DNA from 3 places in the Tatumella terrea genome. Region 3 is predicted to be linked to each of the others. Evidence: predicted binding sites of a transcription regulator. Region 3 holds the regulator's gene; each other region holds the start of a gene.
The links. Region 3 encodes PhoB, which activates phosphate uptake and scavenging genes when phosphate is short. Its sites were predicted from a motif close to CTGTCATAAAACTGNCNNAT; they were not measured.
Positions count from the first base shown of each region.

Region 1: a site for PhoB is predicted at 1,903-1,922, ahead of ugpB (sn-glycerol-3-phosphate ABC transporter substrate-binding protein UgpB). Genes of this name have one in related genera too.
Region 2: a site for PhoB is predicted at 4,615-4,634, ahead of pstS (phosphate ABC transporter substrate-binding protein PstS). Genes of this name have one in related genera too.

Region 1 covers NZ_BAAAFX010000011.1:139,230-147,597, forward strand. The annotation lists gene ftsX (permease-like cell division protein FtsX) at 1-664, shown strand, start outside; gene rpoH (RNA polymerase sigma factor RpoH) at 917-1,774, shown strand; gene ugpB (sn-glycerol-3-phosphate ABC transporter substrate-binding protein UgpB) at 2,005-3,324, shown strand; gene ugpA (sn-glycerol-3-phosphate ABC transporter permease UgpA) at 3,415-4,302, shown strand; gene ugpE (sn-glycerol-3-phosphate ABC transporter permease UgpE) at 4,299-5,144, shown strand; gene ABD035_RS07360 (sn-glycerol-3-phosphate import ATP-binding protein UgpC) at 5,148-6,221, shown strand; gene ugpQ (glycerophosphodiester phosphodiesterase) at 6,218-6,964, shown strand; gene ABD035_RS07370 (DUF2756 domain-containing protein) at 6,996-7,262, opposite strand; gene ABD035_RS07375 (pirin family protein) at 7,686-8,368, shown strand, end outside.
Region 2 covers NZ_BAAAFX010000011.1:89,170-97,537, reverse strand. The annotation lists gene phoU (phosphate signaling complex protein PhoU) at 1-645, opposite strand, end outside; gene pstB (phosphate ABC transporter ATP-binding protein PstB) at 719-1,492, opposite strand; gene pstA (phosphate ABC transporter permease PstA) at 1,545-2,432, opposite strand; gene pstC (phosphate ABC transporter permease PstC) at 2,429-3,391, opposite strand; gene pstS (phosphate ABC transporter substrate-binding protein PstS) at 3,466-4,509, opposite strand; gene ligB (NAD-dependent DNA ligase LigB) at 4,912-6,621, opposite strand; gene gmk (guanylate kinase) at 6,858-7,481, shown strand; gene rpoZ (DNA-directed RNA polymerase subunit omega) at 7,536-7,811, shown strand; gene spoT (bifunctional GTP diphosphokinase/guanosine-3',5'-bis pyrophosphate 3'-pyrophosphohydrolase) at 7,833-8,368, shown strand, end outside.
Region 3 covers NZ_BAAAFX010000013.1:411,187-419,554, reverse strand. The annotation lists gene ABD035_RS10070 (cobalamin-independent methionine synthase II family protein) at 1-713, opposite strand, end outside; gene phoR (phosphate regulon sensor histidine kinase PhoR) at 937-2,253, opposite strand; gene phoB (phosphate response regulator transcription factor PhoB) at 2,268-2,957, opposite strand; gene sbcD (exonuclease subunit SbcD) at 3,151-4,383, shown strand; gene ABD035_RS10050 (SbcC/MukB-like Walker B domain-containing protein) at 4,380-8,057, shown strand; gene qhpR (AraC-like transcriptional regulator QhpR) at 8,099-8,368, opposite strand, start outside.

The DNA.
Region 1 (8,368 bases), on a different contig from region 3:
ACAGACCGACGGTGTGGAACATGTTGATTATCTGAGTCGCGAAGAAGCCCTGAACGAGTTCCGTAACTGGTCCGGATTCGGCGGCGCAATGGATATGCTGGAGCAGAACCCCCTGCCGGCGGTGGCGATCATTACGCCAAAACTCAACTTCCAGAATTCAGACACCATGAATACATTGCGTGATCGGGTGGCGAAAGTGAGTGGTATTGACCAGGTACGTATGGATGATAGCTGGTTTGCCAGATTATCCGCCTTAACGGGTCTGGTCGGTCAGGTGGCACTGATGATTGGGTTACTGATGGTGGTGGCGGTGTTCCTCGTCATCGGTAATAGCGTCAGGCTCAGTATCTTTGCCCGCAGAGATACCATCAACGTACAGAAACTTCTCGGTGCGACGGATGGTTTTATCTTACGACCCTTTGTTTATGGCGGTGCCATGCTGGGCTTGTCCGGCGCCGTTGTTTCGCTGATCCTCTCCGAGATCCTGGTGTTCCGCCTTGAATCGGTTGTGTCTCATGTGGCGAGTGTCTTCAGTACGTCCTTTGATTTGAAAGGATTTTCATTCGACGAGGCCCTGCTGCTGCTGCTGGTGTCGGCCATTGTCGGCTGGATTGCCGCCTGGCTTGCGACGGCACAACATTTACGCCGTTTTACACCCCAGTAATCCGGAGAAATGTTTTTTTGCTATACTTATCCTCTGTTGCCATGTGTCGGGGAGCAGAGGATAATTTCCCCGCTGTACCTCCGGTGTCCCGTCAGAACTATTCACATTAAAGAATGAACCTGTGGATAACTTTAGTGTCTTACTGATTAATAGCACGCATTGCTTTCGATCTTTAGACATGGCTGACATAATAAAGACGCCGGTTGTGGTAAGGATCAGGCAATATTTTTCAATAATTCTGAGAGGGTTTGAATGACCAAAGAAATGCATGCTTTAGCTATTGCTCCTCTGGGTAATCTGGATGCATATATCCGGGCCGCGAACGGCTGCCCGATGCTGACAGCCGACGAGGAAAAAGCGCTGGCTGAACGGCTGCATTACCAGGGCGATCTGGATGCAGCGAAAAAGCTGATCCTGTCACATCTGCGCTTTGTGGTTCATATTGCTCGTAATTATGCAGGTTATGGCCTGCCTCAGGCGGATCTTATTCAGGAAGGTAATATCGGCCTGATGAAAGCGGTACGCCGTTTTAATCCGGAAGTGGGTGTGCGTCTGGTTTCCTTCGCAGTCCACTGGATCAAAGCAGAAATCCACGAATACGTGCTGCGCAACTGGCGTATCGTGAAAGTGGCCACCACGAAAGCTCAGCGTAAACTGTTCTTTAACCTGCGTAAGACTAAACAGCGCCTCGGCTGGTTTAATCAGGATGAAGTCGAAATGGTTGCCCGTGAACTGGGCGTCAGCAGCAAAGATGTCCGTGAAATGGAATCACGGATGGCTGCCCAGGATATGACATTTGATCCGACGCCGGATGACGAAAGCAGCGAAGGGAAATCGATGGCCCCTATGCTGTATCTGCAGGATAAAGCGTCTGACTTTGCTGACGGCATTGAAGAAGATAACTGGGAAGCGCATGCGGCTGATAAGTTGAGCGATGCGATGCAGGGTCTGGATGAGCGTAGCCAGAATATCATCCGTGCCCGCTGGCTGGATGAAGACAGCAAAACAACGTTGCAGGAACTGGCCGATCAGTATGGTGTTTCCGCAGAGCGTGTTCGCCAGCTGGAAAAGAATGCCATGAAAAAATTGCGGGTGGCTATCGAAGCCTGATCCGGATAATTTTACAGAAGGGTGGCCTGGTGGCCGCCCTTTTTTATTGTCTGGTAGCCGGGGCAGCGCAATTGATCGAGCCTGATGTTTAACAGATTCCCCGTTCTGCCGGGAGTCCTGTCATTCTTTAGTCATATAACTGACATCTTTAATTAATTTTTCTGTCATTTTCCCGTGTCATTTTAGCTCGCGAATCTCTTAGCGGACAGTTAATGCCACAGGATAAAACTATGTCAGCAATAAAAATACGTCACTATGCAGCAGGGTTGTTACTGGCCTCCGGCCTGAGTAGTAATGCATTTGCAGTCACTGAAATACCTTTCTGGCACTCCATGGACGGCGGGCTGGGGACAGAAGTCAACTCCCTGGCTCAGCGTTTTAACCAGCAACATCCTGACTATAAAATTGTCCCTGTCTATAAAGGGAATTATGAACAAAGTCTGGCGGCAGGCATTGCGGCCGTGCGTGGCGGAAATGCGCCGGCCATATTACAGGTGTATGAAGTCGGCACCGCAACCATGATGGCCTCCCACGCCATTAAACCGGTTTATCAGGTGTTCAAAGATGCCGGGATCCCGTTTGACGAAAAGCAGTTTGTACCGACCATTGCCGGCTATTATTCCGAGGCGAAAACCGGGCAACTCCTCTCGGAACCGTTCAACAGTTCAACCCCGGTGCTCTATTACAACAAAGATGCTTTCAAAAAAGCGGGTCTGGATCCTGAAAAGCCGCCGGTGACCTGGCAGGAACTGGAAACAGATGCAGCGGCATTACGTAAGTCCGGAATGAATTGTGGCTATGCGAGTGGATGGCAGGGCTGGATCCAGCTTGAAGAGTTCAGCGCCTGGCACGGTCTGCCTTTCGCTACAGAGAATAATGGCTTTGATGGCACCGACGCAAAACTGGTGTTTAACGGACCGGAGCAGATCCGTCATATTGAAATGCTGGAACAGATGAATAAAGCCGGGACGTTCACCTATTACGGTCGTAAGGATGAATCTACCGCGAAATTCTATAGTGGTGAATGTGGTATGACGACCGCTTCGTCTGCCTCTCTGGCCGATATTCGCCAGTACGCCAAATTTAACTTTGGTGTCGGCATGCTGCCTTACGATGCAACAGACAAAAAAGCCCCGCAGAATGCCATGATCGGCGGAGCCAGCCTGTGGGTGATGCGCGGTCAGAGCGCTCAGACGTATAAGGGCGTGGCCGAATTCATGAAGTTCCTGGCCGAGCCTGCGATTGCGGCAGAATGGCATCAGAAAACCGGTTATCTGCCCGCCACAGAGGCGGCTTATGACCTGACCCGCCAGCAGGGATTCTATAAACAGAATCCGGGCGAAGATATTGCCATGAAACAGATGCTGAATAAGCCGCCTCTGCCTTTCACTAAAGGCTTACGTCTTGGCAATATGCCGCAAATCCGTACGGTCATTGATGAAGAGCTGGAAAGCGTCTGGACGGGCAAAGAAACCCCGAAAGTTGCGCTGGATAACGCGGTTAAACGTGGAAATCTGCTGCTGGAACGTTTCCGCCAGCAGGTTCAGTAACCCCGGTATCAGCGATACCCTCTCAGGCCTCACCGTCAGGCGGGCCCGGGAGGGTAGCTTTTATCGTCTTACCGCCTGAGGTCTTCGATTATGTCATCTTCCCGCCCCGTATTTCATCAGCGCGTTCTGCCTTACCTGTTGCTGCTGCCACAGCTGGCGGTCACGCTGATTTTCTTCATCTGGCCGGCCAGTGAAGCGCTATGGTATTCACTTGAAAATCTGGATCCCTTCGGATTTTCTTCCCGCTTTGTCGGGCTTGAAAACTTTTATGAACTGTTCCGGGATCCGTATTACCTGGACTCCTTCCGTACGACGATCATTTTCAGCGGTCTGGTGACGGGGATAGGCCTGGTCATTTCACTGCTATTTGCAGCGCTGGTAGATCATGTTCTGCGCCTGAAGAAGTTTTATCAGATGTTACTGCTGCTGCCCTATGCCGTCTCGCCGGCGATAGCGGCCGTACTCTGGATGTTCCTGTTTAACCCCGGCATGGGGGTGCTAAGCCATGCGCTGCAATGGATGGGCTATAACTGGAATCATGCACAAAATAGTGGTCAGGCGATGGTTCTGGTTGTCCTGGCATCAGTCTGGCAGCAGTTAAGCTATAACTTTCTGTTTTTCTTCGCAGCATTACAGGCGATTCCCCGTTCTTTAGTCGAAGCCGCAGCGCTGGACGGCGCCGGGCCGGTACGCCGGTTTATCAATCTTTCTTTGCCATTGATCACCCCGGTAAGTTTCTTCCTGCTGGTCGTCAATCTGGTCTATGCCTTCTTTGATACTTTCCCGGTGATTGATGCGGCGACCCAGGGCGGTCCGGTGCAGTCCACCACGACCCTGATTTATAAAATTTATCGTGAAGGTTTCACGGGGCTGGACCTGAGTGCCTCGGCGGCTCAGTCGGTGGTGTTAATGGTGATTGTCATTCTGCTGACGGTCGTTCAGTTCCGGTATATTGAACGTAAGGTGCGCTACCAATGATAGAAAATCGTCGTGGTCTCGATATCTTCAGTCACATCATGTTATGGCTGGGTATTCTGACCATTCTGTTCCCTGTTTATATCGCGGTGGTTGCTGCCAGCCTGGATAACCATGAGGTCTTCCAATCCCCGATATCGTTGCTGCCCGGCAGCCATCTCTGGCAAAACATTCACACCATCTGGACGCAGGGCGTCAGTTCCGGTAGCCCGCCTATTGGCCATATGTTACTCAACAGTATGATTATGGCGTTAGGTATCACGGTCGGTAAAATTTCCATTTCGATCATCTCTGCGTTTGCGCTGGTCTGGTTTCGTTTTCCGCTGCGTCAGTTCTTTTTCTGGATGATCTTTATCACGCTGATGTTACCTGTCGAAGTCCGCATCTTCCCGACCGTGGAAGTGGTGTCACAGCTGCATATGCTCAACAGCTATAACGGGTTGATATTGCCGATGATGGCATCGGCCACGGCCACGTTTTTGTTCCGGCAGTTCTTTCTGTCCTTACCGAATGAGCTGATTGAGGCTGCCCGTATTGATGGCGCCAGCCCGATGCGCTTCTTTTTTGACATTGTATTGCCATTATCCAAAACCAATCTGGCAGCCCTGTTCGTGATTACCTTTATCTATGGCTGGAACCAGTATCTCTGGCCCTTGCTCATTACCAGTGATTCACGGATGAGCACCGCTGTTGCAGGTATACGCGGAATGATTTCGCTGGGGGATGGCGTGACACAGTGGAACCTGGTGATGGCAGCGATGCTGCTGACCCTTATTCCGCCGTTGCTCGTCGTGATTATTATGCAGCGTGCCTTTGTGAAAGGCCTGGTAGAAAGTGAGAAATAAGTTATGGCAAGTGTACATTTTCAGGCAGTAACAAAATCGTATGATGGCAAAAACCGGATCATTCAGCCGCTGAATATTACGATTGAAGAAGGCGAATTTATGGTGATGGTCGGCCCTTCCGGCTGCGGAAAGTCGACCTTACTGAGAATGGTGGCTGGCCTCGAAACGGTCAGCTCCGGCGATATTTATATTGATAATCAGTGTGTCACTACCCTGGAGCCGAAAGATCGCGGTATTGCGATGGTGTTTCAGAATTATGCGTTATACCCGCATATGACGGTTGAGCAGAATATGGGGTACGGACTCCGTATCCGGGGGATGGCTAAAGAACAGATCCGCCAGAAGGTCCTGCAGGCAGCCCGTAGCCTGGAACTGGATACCTTACTGACCCGCCATCCCCGTGAATTATCGGGAGGGCAGCGTCAGCGGGTTGCGATGGGACGGGCCATTGTGCGCGAGCCATCGGTGTTCCTGTTTGATGAACCTCTTTCTAACCTGGATGCCCGCTTACGGGTACAAATGCGGCTGGAGTTGCAGCAACTCCATCAACGGCTGAGAACAACCAGTCTTTATGTGACCCATGACCAGGTAGAAGCCATGACACTGGCCCAGCGTGTCATGGTGATGAATAAAGGCATTGTTGAGCAGGTCGGAACGCCGGTCGAAGTCTATGAAAAACCGGCAACGACCTTTGTTGCGGCCTTTATCGGTTCACCGGCCATGAACCTGCTGCCAGGGAAAATCAGCGCTGATGGCCGGGACATTATCCTCGACCCGCAGTGCCATCTTCCCCTCAGCCAGCAGCAGCCCGGTCTGGCCAACCGGCAGATAACCTTAGGGGTCCGCCCGGAACATATTAAACTCCGTTCCCGGGAAGAGGGCGGAGTGCCGATGCAGGTTGAAACGCTGGAAATCCTCGGGGCTGATAACTTAGTCCATGGTAAAATCGGGGAACATCGTCTGGTGGTCCGTTTACCTCATGAGCAACGTCCGCAGCCCCGGTCATTGCTATGGCTGGAGTTTCCGCTGACTGCCCGGCACTATTTTGACACCACTACAGGACAACGTCTGGAATGAAAACTCAGCCCTGGCCTTACCCGCCCATCGTGGCTCATCGCGGTGGCGGAAAACTGGCACCGGAAAATACCCTGGCGGCTATCGATGTCGGGCACCGTTACGGGCATACCATGATCGAATTTGATGCAAAACTCTCAAAAGATCATCAGGTCTTTTTGCTGCACGATGACACCCTGGAACGGACAACCAGTGGTCAGGGGATTGCCGGACAACAGGACTGGGCAGCATTATCGACGCTGGATGCGGGGCGCTGGTTCAGCGATAGCTTCAGAAATGAACCCCCGGCGCTGCTGGCACAGGTCGCTGAACGCTGCCGGCAGTATGGGATGAAGGCTAATATTGAAATAAAACCCACCACCGGGCAGGACGAGCTGACCGGTCGTGAAGTTGCTCTGGCAGCCAGAACACTCTGGCAGGGGCAGGTCGCTCCCTTACTGTCGTCATTTTCACCTCAGGCCCTGGCGGCTGCCCGGGATGCGGTACCGGAACTGCCCCGGGGGTTGTTACTGGATGAGTGGCAGGACGACTGGCAGGCTCAGACGGATGAGCTGGGTTGTGTCGCCCTCCACCTCAATCACCGGTTACTGGATGAAGTGCGCACCCGACAGATTAAAGCCGCCGGGTTACGTATTCTGGTGTACACGGTGAATGACCCGCAGCGAGCCCGGGAGCTTCTGCGGTGGGGTGTCGATATGATCTGTACCGATTGTATTGATGTTATTGGCCCCGGTTTCAGCGCATAAAACGCCAGCGGGCGGGCGGCTCTCCGCGGCCTCAGGGTTGGGTACTGCTGAGTCGCTGTCTCGCCTGTGCCTGCTGCTGGCTGATAGTTTGCTGAATTTTTTGTGATTGTTGCTGCTGTTCGTTCTGCAGTTTCAACTGTTCCGTTTTTTGCTGCATTTCCATCTGGTCCTGCATCCTTTTCTGTGACGGATTATATACGGCCCCGGGTTGAGTAGGGTTTAACGGGTTACTGCTGATATCAGCGAAACTACTCAGCGGCAGAGCGAAGATCGTGATTAATAGCAGAGGCTTGAGCATGATGTTCTCCCTTCGGATAGCACATCGGAAAAGTATAGGTCTGCTTGTGCTATCGGGCAACGAACCGGCAGCGCGGGAGTGCGTTGGAGCGGCGGATTCCGTTAGGCCGTCGGTGTTTTTCAGCATAGTCTGATGAGACATAGAGATAAAAAGCAGAGATCCGGCTTTACAAATAGTAATGATAATGATTATTATTACCACATCTTCACCGGTCATCCTTTACGGACTTCCGGTGGAGAGACGACATTGCTCACATTGCTTCCGGTATTAATTTGCCAGCCTTCGGGGCTGGCTTTTTTTTTACCGCCATCCCGTCCCTCCGTCGCGGAATATCATTCACTTTTTTTGAACAGAGGCGTGAACTTTTTCAGCTATTTTTTCTGCGTGATCGGCGTCAGACTATAAAAAATTAAGGAGTCTGAGATGATTTATTTACGTAAAGCAGAAGATCGTGGTCACGCACACCATGGCTGGCTGAAGAGCTGGCATACCTTTTCTTTCGCCAACTATTATGACCCTGATTTTATGGGCTTTTCGGCCTTACGGGTCATTAATGAAGACATTATTGCCCCCGGTCAGGGATTCGGGACACATCCCCATAAAGATATGGAAATCCTGACCTATGTTCTTTCCGGAACGGTAGAACACCAGGACAGCATGGGCAATAAGGAGCAGATCCCGGCAGGGGAGTTCCAGATCATGAGTGCAGGTACGGGGGTCCGTCATTCGGAATATAATCCGAGCGCGACGGAGCCGTTACATCTTTATCAGATCTGGATTATGCCTCAGCGGGCCGGTGTTGAGCCGCGTTACGAGCAGAAACGTTTTGACGATCCCCGGGGCCGGCAATGGGTATTAACCCCGGATGGCCGGGAAGACTCATTAAAAGTCTGGCAGGATATGACCTTATCCCGCCAGGTCATCCCGGCTGGGGAGACACAGCATATTTCCCTGGAGAGCGGGCGAAATTACTGGGTTCAGGTGGTGAAAGGTAAACTTGCCATCAATGACCAGTCGCTGAAAGCCAGTGACGCACTTGCGCTGACAGAAGAGTCTGCTCTGACACTGCAGGCGGAAGAGGATACTGAAGTCCTTATCTTCGATTT
Region 2 (8,368 bases), on a different contig from region 3:
GTAGAAAATGATTTCGCAGATATTCTGGCAACGATCACCAATACGTTCGATAGCCCGGGCACAGAATAGCGCCGTCAGTACGCTCGGGATGGTCCGTGGATCTTCCATCATATAGGTCATCAGCTGGCGGATAATCCCTTCATACTCTTTATCCACTTTTTTATCTTCGCGATAAATCTGTACGGCGGCGTTAAGATCCATACGGGTAAACGCATCCAGCACATCGTGCAGCATCTGTACCGCATGACGACCAAGAGACTCCAGGCTGACCAGCAGCGGCTGGTGATTCTGACCGAATTTCTCCAGCGCCGTACGGCTGATTTTTTCGGCCACATCGCCAATCCGTTCCAGCTCGGAAATTGTCTTAATGATGGCCATCACCATCCGTAAATCGCTGGCCGTCGGCTGACGTTTAGCAATGATCCGGACACAATGATCATCAATATCGACTTCCATCATATTCACTTTCTGGTCGTCATTAATGACCCGTTGTGCCAGTTCACCGTCCATATTTTGCATGGCCGTGATCGCATCGGTCAGTTGCTGTTCAACCAGCCCCCCCATAATCATGACCTGGGTCCGGATATGCTCCAGCTCAGCATTAAACTGCCCGGAAATGTGTTTATTTAAATTCAGACTATCCATGGTGTTCTCCAGTATCGCAATCGCTCTCTGTCACACAGAGGGTGGCAAAGGGTCGGGGCCGCAGAGCCGGGGCTCAGCCATAGCGGCCTGTAATATAGTCTTCCGTCTGTTTCCGGGCCGGTTTCGTAAACAACGTATCGGTATCACTGAATTCGATCAGTTCGCCCATATACATAAAGGCGGTATGGTCAGAACACCGCGCTGCCTGTTGCATATTGTGGGTAACAATCACAACGGTGTAATCCTGTTTTAATTCACTGATCAGCTCTTCGATACGTCCGGTAGAAATCGGATCCAGGGCCGAGCAGGGTTCATCCAGTAACAGAACCTCCGGGCGGATAGCGATACCACGGGCGATACACAGACGTTGCTGCTGTCCCCCGGACAGGCTATAGCCGCTCTGATTCAGCTTATCTTTGGTTTCCGTCCACAATGCAGCTTTGGTCAGCGCCCATTGCACACGCTCGTCCATTTCGGCGCGGGACAGCTTTTCAAATAAACGAACCCCGAACGCGATATTATCGTAGATAGACATCGGGAAAGGCGTCGGTTTCTGAAACACCATACCGACACGGGCACGTAACAGCGCGATATCCTGGCTATTTTCGAGAATATTTTCACCGTCCAGCAGGATTTGTCCTTCGGCACGCTGTTCCGGATAGAGCTGATACATTTTGTTCAGCGTACGCAGCAGCGTTGATTTGCCGCAACCGGAAGGCCCGATAAAGGCAGTCACTTCATTACGTGCAATATCCAGATTAATATTTTTCAGCGCGTGGAACTTACCGTAATGGAAGTTCAGATCACGAACCTGAATTTTTGCTGCCGCTGCATTCATTTGTGCCATATTCATGCTTGGTCTCTCTTATCCCGGCGCCGCCTGAGCCACGCCGTAAAAATTAGTGTTTACGCTTAGAAAAAATGACCCGTGCCACGATGTTCAGCAGTAAGACACACAGGGTAATAATCAGCACGCCCGCCCAGGCCAGACTCTGCCATTGAGAAAAAGGGCTCATCGCAAATTTATAAATGGTCACCGGCAGGTTAGCCAGAGGCTGCATCATGTCGGTGCTCCAGAACTGGTTTGACAGCGCGGTAAACAGTAAGGGCGCTGTTTCGCCGGCAATACGGGCTATCGCCAGCAATACCCCGGTGATAATTCCTGAGACGGAGGCTTTCAGGGTAATGGCCAGGATCATCCGCCACTTCGGCGTCCCCAGGGCGTAAGCGGCCTCACGCATCGTATCCGGCACCAGCTTCATCATGTTTTCTGTGGTACGGATAACAATCGGCACCTGTAACAATGCCAGCGCCAGCACACCCGCCCAGCCGGAGAAATGATGCATCCGGGCAACAACCAGCGTGTAAACAAACAAACCAATCACTATGGAAGGCGCTGACAGCAGGATATCGTTGATAAAACGGATAACCTCTGCCAGCAGTGATTTGCGCCCATATTCGGCCAGATAGATCCCTGCCAGAATCCCCAGCGGGGTACCGATCACCGTCGCCCACAGGATAAGCAGGCCACTGCCAGCCAGCGCATTCGCCAGCCCGCCGCCATCAGTATTCGGCGGAGGCGTCGACTGGGTAAACAGATCCAGCGACAGCCCGCCCACGCCGCGAGACACCGTCGTCCAGAGGATCCATACCAGCCAGAACAGACCAAAAACCATGGTGAGCAGTGAAAAAAAGATCGCTACCTTATTTTTCAGGCTGCGGCGTGACTGCATTTTACGGCGGGATACCGCCAGCGCGGCCCGGGCGCCGGAATCCAACGTCGTCATGAACGGCCTCCTTCACTTTTCGCCAGGCGAAGTATCATCAGTTTGGAAATCGCCAGCACCACAAAAGTAATGAAGAACAGAATCAATCCAAGCTCCATCAATGCGGCCACATGCAAGCCGGAGGAGGCTTCCGCGAACTCATTCGCCAGCGCAGAAGTAATGCTGTTACCCGGCATATAGAGCGAGGCACTGTCCAGCTGGTAGGTATTGCCGATAATAAAGGTAACGGCCATGGTTTCACCCAATGCGCGTCCGAGTCCGAGCATCACTCCCCCGATCACCCCGTTGCGGGTAAACGGCAGTACGATATTCCAGATCACTTCCCAGGTTGTACAGCCGAGTCCATACGCTGACTCTTTCATCATCACCGGGGTTTGTTCGAAGACATCACGCATCACCGAGGCGATGTAAGGGATGATCATAATCGCCAGAATCACCCCCGCCGCCAGGATGCCGATGCCGAACGCAGGCCCTGAGAAGAGCTGGCCGATAAAGGGGACAGAAGACAACAGGTCACCGACCGGCGTCTGAAAATATTCGGCAAACAGAGGGGCAAAAACAAATAATCCCCACATGCCGTAAACAATACTCGGGATCGCCGCCAGTAGCTCGATAGCGGTGCCCAGAGGACGGCGCAACCAGCCCGGGGACAGTTCCGTCAGAAACAGGGCAATACCGAAACTGACCGGTACTGCAATCAGCAGAGCAATTATTGACGTGACCACCGTCCCGTAAATAGGTACCAGCGCACCGAACTGCTCGTTCGGGGCATCCCAGGTTTTATTCCAGAGGAAGGCAAATCCGAATTTGTGGATGCTGGGCCAGGAGGAGATGATCAGGGAAACGATAATACCGCCCAGGAGTAATAACACGACCAGCGCGGCCAGCCTGACCAGTGCGCTGAAGAGAATGTCACCTTGTTTCCCGGGGGCTTTAAATGTCGGCTTTCTTTCCGCCATAAGAGTCTCTGCTTCACTATTAACAGGGCGGCATCAGCCGCCCATGGGGTCACATGAGTTAACGGGATTAAGCCTTACTGGTACAGCGCTTTTCCGTTAGCATCAGTGATATTGGTTTTCCACGCACTACGGATTTCTGCGATAACAGAGGCCGGTAACGTAGCGTAATCCAGGCTTTCTGCGGTTTTATTCCCGTGGTTATAGGCCCAGTCAAAGAATTTTAACACTTCTGACCCTTTAGTGGCGTCAGACTGCTTTTTATAGACCAGGATAAAGGTGGTCGATGAAATCGGCCAGGCATCATCGCCTTTCTGATACGTCAGGTCCTGAGCAAACGTCTGTTTCCAGTCAGCGCCTTTCGCCGCGTTGCTGAAACTCTTCTCTGAAGGCAGAATAGCCTTGCCGTCTGCATCCACCAGTTTGGTATAGGTCAGGTTATTCTGTTTTGCATACGCATACTCAACATAACCAATGGACCCCGGCAGACGCTGGACGAAAGCGGCAACGCCATCATTCCCTTTACCGCCCAGTCCGACCGGCCAGTTGACGGTGTTCCCTTTACCGATTTTATCTTTCCACTCGCTGTTTACTTTGGACAGGAAGCTTGTGAAGACAAACGATGTCCCTGACCCGTCTGCACGGCGAACGACGTTAATATTCGAAGAAGGTAACTGAATGCCCGGGTTCAGTTTCGCGATAGCCGGGTCATTCCATTTTTTGATTTTTCCGAGATAGATATCACCGACAGTTTCACCGTTCAGCGTCAGCTCACCGGATTTAACGCCCGGCAGATTGACCGCCAGAACCACACCCCCGATCACTGTCGGGAACTGGAACAGACCGTGTTTTTGCAGATCAGTATCTGAAAGTGGTGCGTCAGAAGCACCGAAATCAACGGTTCTGGCAATGATTTGATTCACACCACCGGAAGAACCAATCCCCTGATAGTTCACCTGACTACCATTCGCTTTCTGGTAATCTGCAGCCCAGCGGGCATATACCGGGGCCGGAAATGTCCCGCCCGCGCCGGTTAAGTCGGTAGCTGCAAATGCAGAAACAGCGCTCAGAGACAATGTCGCTGCCAGTACCCGGGCAACAGTCTTATGCATCAGTGTCATATTCCCTCCGGGGGAGTGTATTTTCAGGCTCAATGCCAGTTTAAACGGGTTAATCATGCTGCAGGAGGCAAAATAGGACAGTTTAATGACATTAAAATGTCCGAATTATGACAGTTTTATGACAACCCTCCCCTCTTTGACCGGCGCAGGGCTACCGGACGGCACAGCGCCGGCGGCGAAACGAATAAAACGGACACGTCTTCAGGCAGCAACGGTCCCTTTTTTACGGTAACGCACCGCTGATATCAGGGGGTTGGCGGCCCCGGCTCCCGGACGATACGCCCGGCAGGTGTCCTGTAACGCCCTTCGCGCCACCGAAAGAAGGCCCCCCTGACCGCAAACGTCAAACGGCGGTAAATCCGGGGTTGTCACACCTGAATACAAAAAAATGGCGGATGCCCGTCAGCCATCGCCCATCGGGGGTCCGGCGGACGTTACCTGCGTTACCGGTACCGTCTGCTGCTGTAAGAAGGTGAGTAACGCGCGGAACCGGGTATCCTGCAGCTGTGTGGTGATCCTCCTGGCCCGCTGTCTGCCGATACCGGGCAGAGACTGCCAGTCGGTCAAAGAACGATCTGACAGGACGGACAGCGCTTCATTATGTAAACGCACGGCGGCCTGACGGGGAACCGGAACCCCCAGCGCCTGCAGCCAGCGGATCGCCGGCCGTTGGCGGGTCTGACGGAATTGGCGGACAATAGCTGCCGCCCGCTCAGGGCTGAACCCGGCCTGCCTGAGCTGCGCCGGGGTGAACGACATCCATGATAAAAGGTGACTGAATGCCGGTACTGACAGCATCTGTTTCCAGCTGCCACGGCTGATCCCCTGAAGGTCCAGCCCCTGACGACCACTCAGCCCGCTCAGTCTGGAAAGAAATTGCTCACGACACACGGCCGTCAGCCGGAAACAGCTAAACTCATGAAAAGTGGTCTCTGATGGCGGGGATGGATAATGGCGCTCAGCCACCCGCCACACGACCCGGCGGATTGCAGGAACCCCCTGCCCGGCCAGCCCGATAATCACTTCATCCCCGGCAAGAATATCCCTGCGTCGCCAGGTCGCGACACTCCCCGCGCTGACGCGGCTGATGAGTTTATCGTCCAGCATTACCGGCTGCAGAGCCGCAATGACGGACACCTTGCCTGTCCGTCCGACCGTAAAACGGATCTCCCTGACCGCGGTACTGATTTCAGGGGGCGGATATTTCCAGGCCGCTGACCAGAGGTTATGACCGGGCCGCCATTGCGGCGACACCGCAGGAAGGGAATGGATCACAATACCGTCCGTGGTAAAGGGTAATTCGCCGCGAAACCAGCGATCACGCCACAGTTCGACCTCCTCTGCCGTTGCCACTTCCCGGCTCCATATCGCCGTCAGGGGAAATCCCCAGCGCGACAGCTGTGCAAGGCGGGCCGGTAATGAAGGCGGCCCGTCCGGCCAGGCCCAGATAAAGATCCCCAGCCGCTGTCCCTCAGGAAGGGTTTCCTGACTGCGCATCAGTCCCGCAACCCGGGCTCTGTCTCCCAGCCCGCCTTCCACCGCCCGCCGGTGCCGGTGGCGGGGTAAGAAAATCTCCCCCTGCAGGACGATGATTTCCGCCTCTGCCGGGATCGCCGGCGGAACCGAGGTAACCGCTAACGCTCTGGAAAGCCAGGGTTCGCCCTGCATACCATCCCCGCGACTGGTCACGGCAGATAACTTACCGTACCGGTACACCAGCGTGACCGCCACGCCGTCTATTTTAGGTTGTACTATGAGTGATTGTTTACCCTGCATCCAGCGGGAAACTGCCTGCTTATCTTTCAGCTTACGAACGCCGGTATGCGCGATGGGATGCGGCTGGCGCCCACCGGCTGCCCAACGAGGGATAACGCGCGAGGGCGGTAATCCGGCACATGTCTGCCAGGCCAGCAATTTTTCCGACAGCCGGTCATAGTCGCTGTCACTGACCGGTGACAGTCCCTGCCGGTAATAAGCATCATCCCACTGTCTGAGCTGTTGCTGAAGACGGGTCACTTCAGTTAACGCCCGTGCGGCGGTCCATGACGGGCAGTCCGCCGCCATCACTGATAACCCCGTTAACCCGCAAATAATAAGTATGATCCTGAGCACAAGCCCACCTCCGGCTTCTGGTATGCCGCTTTTGGTACGGAGGTGCCACAGAACATCTTGTATTACCGGAGATTTATCACAAAGAAGCCACCGGTTATCCGTCTGCAGACAACGGAGTACCCGGCGGCCCCGCAAATAAATCTGTGGCTAAATGCAAGCAAACGCTGCGCCAGAGCGCCGGGGCGTGTATAATCATGAAAATATTGTCCCCGCTCTTTACTCAATTCAAGATAACCATGGCCCAAGGTACGCTTTATATTGTCTCCGCCCCTAGCGGTGCAGGAAAATCCAGCCTGATACAGGCGTTGCTGAAAACGCAGCCACTGTATGATACTCAGGTCTCCGTTTCGCACACCACCCGGGATATCCGACCGGGCGAAGTCGCAGGCGAGCACTATTATTTCGTCTCTAAAGACGAATTCCGCGCCATGATTGCAGAAAACGCATTTCTGGAGTATGCCGAGGTCTTTGGTAACTATTACGGAACGTCCCGTAAAGCGATTGAGCAGGTGCTGTCGACCGGCGTGGATGTCTTTCTCGATATCGACTGGCAAGGCGCTCAGCAGATCCGCCGTCAGATGCCGGAGTCCCGCAGCATCTTTGTTCTGCCACCGTCAAAAGACGAGCTGGACAGGCGTCTGAGAGGCCGTGGTCAGGACAGTGAAGAGATTATCGAAAAGCGCATGGCAAAGGCTGTCGATGAAATGAGTCATTACGCAGAGTACGATTATCTGATCGTTAATGATGACTTTGATCTGGCTCTTTCTGACCTGAAGACCATTATCCGTGCAGAACGACTGCGTATTCGCCGTCAGACGGCACGACATGATGCATTAATCAGCAAATTATTGGCACACTGAACCGGGTTTCAGTATGATGCCCAGTCATTTCTTCATCTGTGGAGTAGCACACTTATGGCACGCGTAACCGTTCAGGACGCAGTAGAAAAAGTTGGAAACCGTTTTGACCTGGTATTGGTCGCTGCACGTCGTGCACGTCAGATGCAGGTAGGGGGCAAAGACGCCCTGGTTCCGGAAGAAAACGATAAAACCACGGTTATCGCTCTGCGCGAAATCGAAGAAGGGCTGATCACCAACCAGATTCTGGATGTCCGTGATCGTCAGGAACAGCATGAGCAGGAAACGGCCGAACTTCAGGCTGTGACCGCGATTGCTGAAGGTCGTCGTTAATCTGACTGTTGCAGGCCGCCCTTGTATCTGTTTGAAAGTCTTAATCAACTGATTGAAAAATATTTGCCTGAGGATCAGATTAAACGCCTCAGGCAAGCCTATCTTGTTGCCCGTGATGCTCATGAGGGTCAGACGCGTTCCAGCGGTGAACCTTACATTACACATCCGGTCGCTGTTGCCTGTATTCTGGCTGAAATGCGACTCGACCATGAAACACTCATGGCCGCGTTATTGCACGATGTGATTGAGGATACCCCGGCAACTTACCAGGATATGGAGCAACTGTTTGGTCAGAGTGTCGCAGAACTTGTCGAAGGCGTATCCAAGCTGGATAAGCTGAAATTCCGCGATAAGAAAGAGGCTCAGGCAGAAAACTTCCGTAAGATGATTATGGCCATGGTACAGGATATCAGGGTCATATTAATCAAGCTGGCAGACCGGACACACAATATGCGAACCCTCGGTTCGCTTCGTCCGGACAAGCGGCGGCGTATCGCGCTGGAAACGCTGGAAATCTATAGCCCCCTGGCCCACCGGCTGGGTATCCATCATCTGAA
Region 3 (8,368 bases):
AAGCCGACGGTGAGATCAGACGGTTTACCGATCAGCGCCTGGTTCAGGACTCTGGCATAAGTTTCTGCCAGCGTATCCGGATTATCACCACGGGCCCTGACCTGCGCTTTCTGGTCTTCGGAACATAAATAGGCCCAGACCGTATCATCGAGCTGCAGATAACGGCATCCGGCCTGATAGAAGGCGTGGATAGCCTCGCGCCATGTGGCGGCCAGATCATCAAAATAGTCATTCAGATCCGGGTAGACCGTTTCATCGATATATTCCCGTCCGCCACGGAAATGCAGCACGCTCGGGCTGGGGATGGTCATTTTAGCCACGGCATCACCGGCAATACTCTGCAGGTAACGGAAATCTTCCAGCATCGGGTGGTCTTTGAATCCCAGTTTGCCGGTCACACGCACCCCACGGGCTTTGGTTTCTACCCCGTTAAAACGGATACCGTGAGCCGCTTCGAAAGGCTCCACCCCTTCCAGTCCTTCAAAAAAGTCAAAATGCCACCAGGCACGACGAAATTCACCGTCGGTAACGACCTGTAATCCGGCTGCGCGTTGTTTCTCTACCACATCCAGGATAGCGGCATCTTCAATTTTTCTGAGTTCTTCTGCGCTCAGCGTGCCGTTAGCAAATTCTGAACGAGCCTGTTTAATGGAGGCAGGACGTAAAAAGCTACCTACAGTTTCTGCACGAAATGGGGCGTGTTCTCTTTGCATTATTATTCTCCGGGTCCGCTATCGTTCCGGCGACTGGTCATAAAAAGCCATCCGGACGGCTAAATGTCTTTCTGTAGCATGACATGAGGAAAATTCCTCATCAACTGATGAAATTTCAGTATAGATGAATTTTTCTCATTATTGACTTCAGGAAACTTCATTATCCGCGGGAACGGCCTTGCCGGAAGGAACGGGGCACAGACACTGCGCCCCTGGAAAGACTTCAGGAGGTGAGTGTCTCCGCAGCGTTCTCTTTAGCGACAATCAGCCGCGAGGGAAGCTGAAAACTGAAACAGGTGGCTTTTCCGGGGATGCTGGTGACCGACAGCCGGCTGCCGTGATGCCCCAGCGCATGCTTGACTATCGCCAGGCCCAGGCCGCTGCCGCCGGTTTGCCGGGAGCGGGCCTTATCCACCCGGTAAAAGCGTTCGGTCAGATGAGGAATATGCTCGGCGGCAATCCCCGGACCGTTATCGGTCACTGAGAAGAGAGCCCCCTGTGCGTCCCGCTGCCAGGCGATATCAATACGTGTATTTTCAGGCGTGTGGCTGAGCGCATTGTAAACCAGGTTAGAGATCGCACTGCGCAACTGTTCATCATTGCCGGATACCCGCAGATCGCTGTCCACCGAGAAACTGACCACCTGTCCCGGATGCTTCAGACTGTCAGCTTCCTGTTGCAGCATCGACAGCATCCCCGGAACATCGACAATCTCCCGGGTATTCATGGCCGGGGCGGCTTCTATCCGGGTCAGGGTCATAAGCTGTCGGATAAGCCCTTCCATTCGCCGTGACTGTTCCTGCATGGTGCCTACCGCTTTCATCCGCAACGGCGCATTCATCTGGTCGTCTTCCATCATCTCCAGATACCCCTGGATAACCGTCAACGGGGTACGTAATTCATGGCTGACATTGGCAAAAAAGTGGCTGCGCATATTTTCCAGCTGACGCATCTGTGTCATATCCCGCGCGCTGATCATCCATTGGCCTTCGGTATAAGGTACAATTCTGAACTCCATATGATGACCATTATTCAGTAATTGCGTCAGTGGTTTATCGAAATCGGCGGTCTGTAAATAGCGGCTGAATTCGGGGTAACGCAGTAAATTCAGGATATTTTGCCCGTTATCCTCCGGCCAGCGCAGTCCCAGATATTGCTGAGCCAGACCGTTGCACCAGAAGATATTCCCCTCTTCGGTAGTCAGCACTAACGCATCCGGCAGCGACTCGGCCCCACTGCGGAAACGTTTGATCAGGCTTCTCAGTTCACGACGCCGATGCCGGTTGCGCGCCTGCATAAGGTACAGACCGTGAAATAACGGTTCCCAGCTCCCCTTGCCGGTCGGCGGGGTCATACTTTTATCCACCCATAACCAGTGGGACAGCCGCATCAGTTGGAAAAAATGCCAGAACAGTAATAAAGCAACCGCCAGAAACAGACACAAGCCCGGATGACCACTCACCAGCCCGGCAATCCCCCCGGCGAGGCAGACCAGCAGAAATTCTGACAGCAAGGTACGCCACGAAAGTTTGTCCAGCAAAAGTCACACTCCTATCAGAAACGGGCAGAAAACCGGTAACCGGTGCCCCGGACAGTCTGAACCATACGTTCATAACCACTGACTTCAAGCGCTTTACGTAAACGGCGGATATGCACATCCACTGTTCTGTCTTCCACGTAGACGTTGGTTCCCCAGACATGATTCAGTAATTGCTCGCGACTGTAAACACGCTCAGGATGGGTCATAAAGAAATGCAGGAGTTTATATTCGGTTGGCCCCATATCCAGCGGGGTTTCGCCGGCCATCACCCGGTGGGAGGTCGGGTCTAAGGTCAGGCCCTGAATATCGATGAGTTCATCATCGGCCATCGGTGAGATACGACGGATCACGGCCTTGATCCTGGCAATCAGTTCCCGGGGAGAAAAGGGCTTGGTAATATAGTCATCAGCTCCCGCATCCAGACCGCGCACCCGATCTTCTTCTTCCCCACGCGCTGTCAGCATCACGACCGGGATATCCCGGGTCATCGCTTCTTTTTTCATATATTTGATCAGCTGAACACCCGTGCCTCCCGGCAGCATCCAGTCAAGCAGGATCAGATCGGGCCAGGGTTCAATCAGATGCTTCACCGCGCTGTCATAATCTTCAGCCTCGATGGGATGGTAACCATTCTGCTCCAGCACAAAACATAACATTTCACGGATTGGAGCTTCATCTTCCACGACAAGAATGCGTTTAGCCATTGTTTCTCCAGAGGATATTTCCGGATTCTTCCGGTATACGCGGCACATTATGAGACAGTTTTATGACAGATTTATGAAGGAATGTCAGGGATATCTTTACTGACGACCCCGCCTGACACCCGCAGAAAGATACTTTTTTATCCCTGCACCGTCTGCAGGTATACTGCGGGCAGCAGGCACTCTCGGGAGCATTATGAAAATTATCCATACCTCGGACTGGCACCTGGGCCAGTTTTTTTATTCCCGGAGCCGGGCGAAGGAACATCAGGCTTTCCTTGACTGGCTTCTCTCGCAGATCACTCTGCATCAGGTTAATGCCCTGATAGTAGCCGGAGATATTTTTGATACCGGATCCCCGCCCAGTTATGCCAGGGAGATGTATAACCAGTTTATTGTTGAGCTGCAAAAAACCGGATGCCAGTTGGTGATCCTGGCCGGTAATCATGATTCAGTGGCGGTGCTGAACGAGTCACGGGCACTGCTGGCCTGTCTGAATACACGGGTGATCGCCAGCGCCAGCCCTGACGTCGATGATCAACTGGTGGTTCTGAACGATGCTCAGGATCGCCCTGCCGCCATTGTCTGTGCGATCCCGTATTTACGTCCGCGTGATATCCAGCTCAGTCAGGCCGGTCTGGACAGTCAGCAAAAACAGCAAAATCTGCTGCAGGCGATTGCCGGCCATTACCGGCACTGTTATCAGGCCGCCCTGCGGCTGCGCGAAACCCTGGGGTCTCCGGCGCTGCCGATCATCGCGACCGGGCACCTGACGGCCCTGGGGGTCAGTAAAAGCGATTCGGTGCGTGATATTTATATCGGTACCCTGGATGCTTTCCCGGCTTCCGCCTTTCCGCCCGCGGATTATATCGCTTTAGGCCATATCCACCGTCCGCAACAGGTCGGCGGTCAGCCCCATATCCGTTACAGCGGCTCACCCATCGCACTCAGTTTTGATGAGTCCGCCACGGAGAAGAGCGTATGTCTGGTGGAGTTCAGCCCGCAATCCGCCCCGGTCATCACCCCGTTACCCGTGCCCTGCGTTCAGCCACTGAAAACGCTGAAAGGGTCACTGGCAGACATCGAACAGCAACTGGCGTCACTGACGCCGCTGGCAGACGGCACCCCGGTCTGGCTGGATATCGAAGTCACGCAGCAGGAGTACCTCAGTGACCTGCAGCAACGGATAGAAACACTGACGGAAGGCCGCCCGGCGGAAGTCCTGCTGTTACGACGCAGCCGGACGGGCGCGGCCCGCGGTATCGACTGCGAAAATAATGAAACCCTGAGCGAGCTGACCGCTGAAGAGGTGTTTCTGCGTCGTCTGAGTCGTGAAGAAGCGTTACCGGAAGAAGAACAGCAGCGACTCCTGACGCTGTTTCTTCAGACCCTGGAACAGGTCCGGGATACCGGCACGGAGAGTGAATGAAAATACTGACATTGCGGTTTAAAAACCTGAATGCCCTGCGTGGGGAATGGTTTATTGATTTCCGGCGTGAACCCTTTGCCGGTAACGGACTGTTTGCCATCACCGGAGATACCGGGGCGGGGAAAACTACCCTGCTCGATGCTATCTGCCTGGCACTCTATCACCAGACCCCAAGACTGCCGAATATCAGTCAGTCGCAGAATGCACTGATGAGCCGCGGTTGCAGCGACTGCCTTGCCGAAGTCGAATTTGAAATTCGCGGCGAAGCCTGGCGGGCGTTCTGGAGCCAGAACCGTGCCCGCAACCAGCCGGACGGTAAACTGCAGCCCCCGCGGGCAGAACTGGCACGCTGTGCGGATAACGTGATTGTTGCGGATAAACTTCAGGATAAGCTGCGCTACACCGAACAGCTCTCCGGGCTCAATTTCCAGCGATTTACCCGCTCGATGATGCTCTCGCAGGGGCAGTTCGCGGCTTTCCTGAATGCCCCGCCGGGCGAACGGGCTGAGCTGCTGGAAGAACTGACCGGCACCGAAATCTACGGGCAGATCTCCCGCAGTGTGTTTGAACAACATAAAGCCTTACGGCAGCAACTCGACACATTGCGGGCCGGATTATCAGGGGTGGTCTTACTGGATGAGGTAGCCCGCCAGCAGATCCTGGACCGGCAACAGGGACTGCAAACCACAGAACAGCAACTGCAGCAGGCAGTGACCCGTCATGAGCAGGCCCTGCACTGGCTGAACCAGACCCGGCAACTCACAGAGCAGCACCGGCAACGTGAACAGGCGCACCGGGAGACCCGGGAGCGTCTGGTAGAGGCAGAACCCCGTCGCCTGCGTCTGCAGCGCAGTGAGCCGGCGGAAAAAATCAGACCGCAGTGGCAGCAGTTACAGAGCCGCCGGCAGTCACAGCAGGCACTGGTCACCGAACAGGCCCTGTCGGCCGAACGCCTGAAACAAACAGAGTCCGGATACCGGCAGGCCCACGAACGGTGGCAGACCGCTGAACAAGGCTATCGCCATCAACAGATGCAGCAGCAGCAACTGGAGACCCTGCTCAGTGAACAGGTGATCCCGCTGGACCACACGATCGCCAGCGAAGAACAGCAACTGACCCGGTATCTGAAACAACTGAACGAACAGCAGCAGCAACAGGCAGATACCCGTCAGTCCGTCACTCAGACTGAGCAGCAATTGCAACAACTGAACGGTCAGCGTGAACAGTGGCTGAGCTGGCGTCAGCAGTATATGAGCCTGGCAGAGTGGGGCCCTGCCCTGCCCCTGTGGCGCGAGAGACTGACTCAATGGCAGCAGCATACGCTGACGGCCCGGACACTGCATGAGCGCATGACGCAGCAGCAACAGGAACTCAGCCAGCAGGCACAGGTACTGAACGGCCTGAACGACCATCTTCCGCCCCTCCAGCAGGCAGAAGCGGCCGCCGTCACAAAACTTGAACATCTGACGCAGCAGCAACAGTCCCTGGAAAATGCACATAGCAGCGACTCATTACGTCAGGCACTGGAGGATGCACAATCCCGCCGCGCCCGTCAGCAGCAACTGCTGTTACTGGCCACCAAAGCTGAGCCGTTACAGCTTCAGCTGAACAAGCTGCATCCTCTGGCAACCGCGCTGCAGCAAAAGATCGCTGCCGATGAACAGTCGCTGACACAGTTTCGTGAGCTGTTCCAGACTGAACGAAAACAACTGCAGGCGCTGATCACTCTTTGTGAACTGGAGGCGAGGATCACCGATCTTGCGACATTGCGCGAGACCCTTGAGGCCGGACACCCCTGCCCACTGTGTGGCTCCTGTGAGCATCCGTCGGTCGCGGAATATAAACAACTGCAGCCCGCCGAAAATCAGCAACTGAAACTCGCGCAGGATAAACGGGTGGCCGAACTTCAGGAGCAAGGTGTTCAGCGTAAAGAACAACTGGCCCAGGCCCGGCAGCAGCACGGGCAAATGACGGAGGAGATCTCCACCCTGACGGCGGCACTGGCGGAGTCTGAGGCACAATGGCAGTCGCTGTGCCTGGCCGAGGGGCTGACGCTGAAACTCACTGAGATGCCACGGCTGCAACAGTATCTGCAGGAGACAGAAGCCCGGGAACAACAGGTCCGCCGGCAGTTACAGCAACGTGAACAGGCCGCCCTGGCCTGTCAGCAGGCCAGGGAACACTATTATCAATGCCATGACCGCTTACTGCGCCACCAGCAACAAACTGCATTGATGACGGAGCAGCAGAATACCCGTCAGGCCGCCGTTGAAGAAAGCAGCAATAATTACCGGCAGACAGCCGGGCAGGCGGAAAAACTACTGGCCGCATTACGGGAAGAGACGGCCCGCTACGCATTGTCGCTGCCGGAAGAGATCCGGGCAGCGGAAACGTGGCTGGATACGCAGCAGGCGCTATGGAAGCACTGGCAACATAATGAACAGCAACTTCGCGACAGTGAGCCGGAACAGATCCGCCTGACCACCTCGCGGGAAAAATTACAGCAGGACCTCCGTCAGCAACTTACAACCCTCTCGCAGACAGAACAGACTATCACACAGCAACGGGCGCAGCTGTCTGCATTGCGGGAAAAACGCCATGCCTTATTTGCCGATAAAGACGTCAGCGTGGCACGACAGGCCATGCAGCATGAGTTACAACAGCAGCAAAAGCAGCAACAGGCGTTACTGGAACAGTCTCATGCCTTACAGCGTGAACTCAGCCTGCAGGATGGTCAGCACCGTCAGCTCGAACAGCAGTGCCGCCAGCTGGCAGAACAACGACAGAACGACGAGCTGGCATTCAGCGATGCCCTGCAGCAACAGGGATTCAGCGATAGCGAGGCTTTCTCTGCTGCCCTGCTGGAAGAAGAAACCGCCACTGCCCTGCGCCGGCAACTGCAGGAACTGGAACAGGCCAGCGATCAGACCGGCACCCTGTTACAACAGGCGCATGAGAGCCTGCAGCAGCATCTGCAACAGCGGCCGGAGGGGATTCCGGAAGAGAGCGAAGCCCTGACAGAGATGACCGCTGCCCTGAAACAGCGACTGAAAGAAACGGTCTGGCAGCAGGGAGAACTTCGCGAACAGCTTCAGGCCGATGATCGTTATCGTCAGCAGCAACAGCAGCTGATCGAAAAGATCAATCAGCAACAGCGCCTGCTGGCTGACTGGGATCACCTGAACCATCTGATTGGATCGGCCAGCGGGGATCGGTTCCGCCGGTTTGCCCAGGGCCTGACGCTGGATCATCTGGTCTGGCTGGCCAACAAGCAACTGACACGCCTTCACGGACGCTATCTGTTGCAGCGTCAGTCGGATGACACCCTGGAGCTGGCGGTGATTGATAGCTGGCAGGCGGACAATTGCCGGGATACACGCACCTTATCCGGCGGGGAAAGTTTCCTGGTCAGCCTCGCCCTGGCGCTGGCGTTATCCGATCTGGTAAGCGAGAAGAACCGGATAGAGTCACTGTTCCTTGATGAAGGTTTCGGGACACTGGATGCGGAAACGCTGGATGTGGCGCTCGATGCGCTGGATAGCCTGAACGCCAGCGGAAAAATCATCGGTGTGATTAGCCATGTTGACGCCATGAAAGAGCGGATCCCGTTACAAATCCGGGTCATCAAAAATAACGGTCTGGGTTACAGCACTCTCGAACTGCCGCCGGAATAAGGTCAGACCGCCGGCCATACGGCTTTACAGCATGGCCGGGGTCAGGCCTGCGGGTTCTCCTGCTGACGCCACTGGCGGGGACTGATGCCATACCAGCGGCGGCAGGCGCGCGAGAAAGCACTGACCTCAGAGTACCCCAGCAGCATCGCCATCGCGGAAACGGACAGCGACTGCTGTTGCAGATAATGAGCTGCCAGTTCACTGCGTACAGCATCCAGCAGACGTGAGAAACTGACCTCCTGCTCACGTAATCGGCGCTGTAAGGTCCATTCAGATAACCCCATATTCTTTGCCACCTGTTCCAGGGTAGG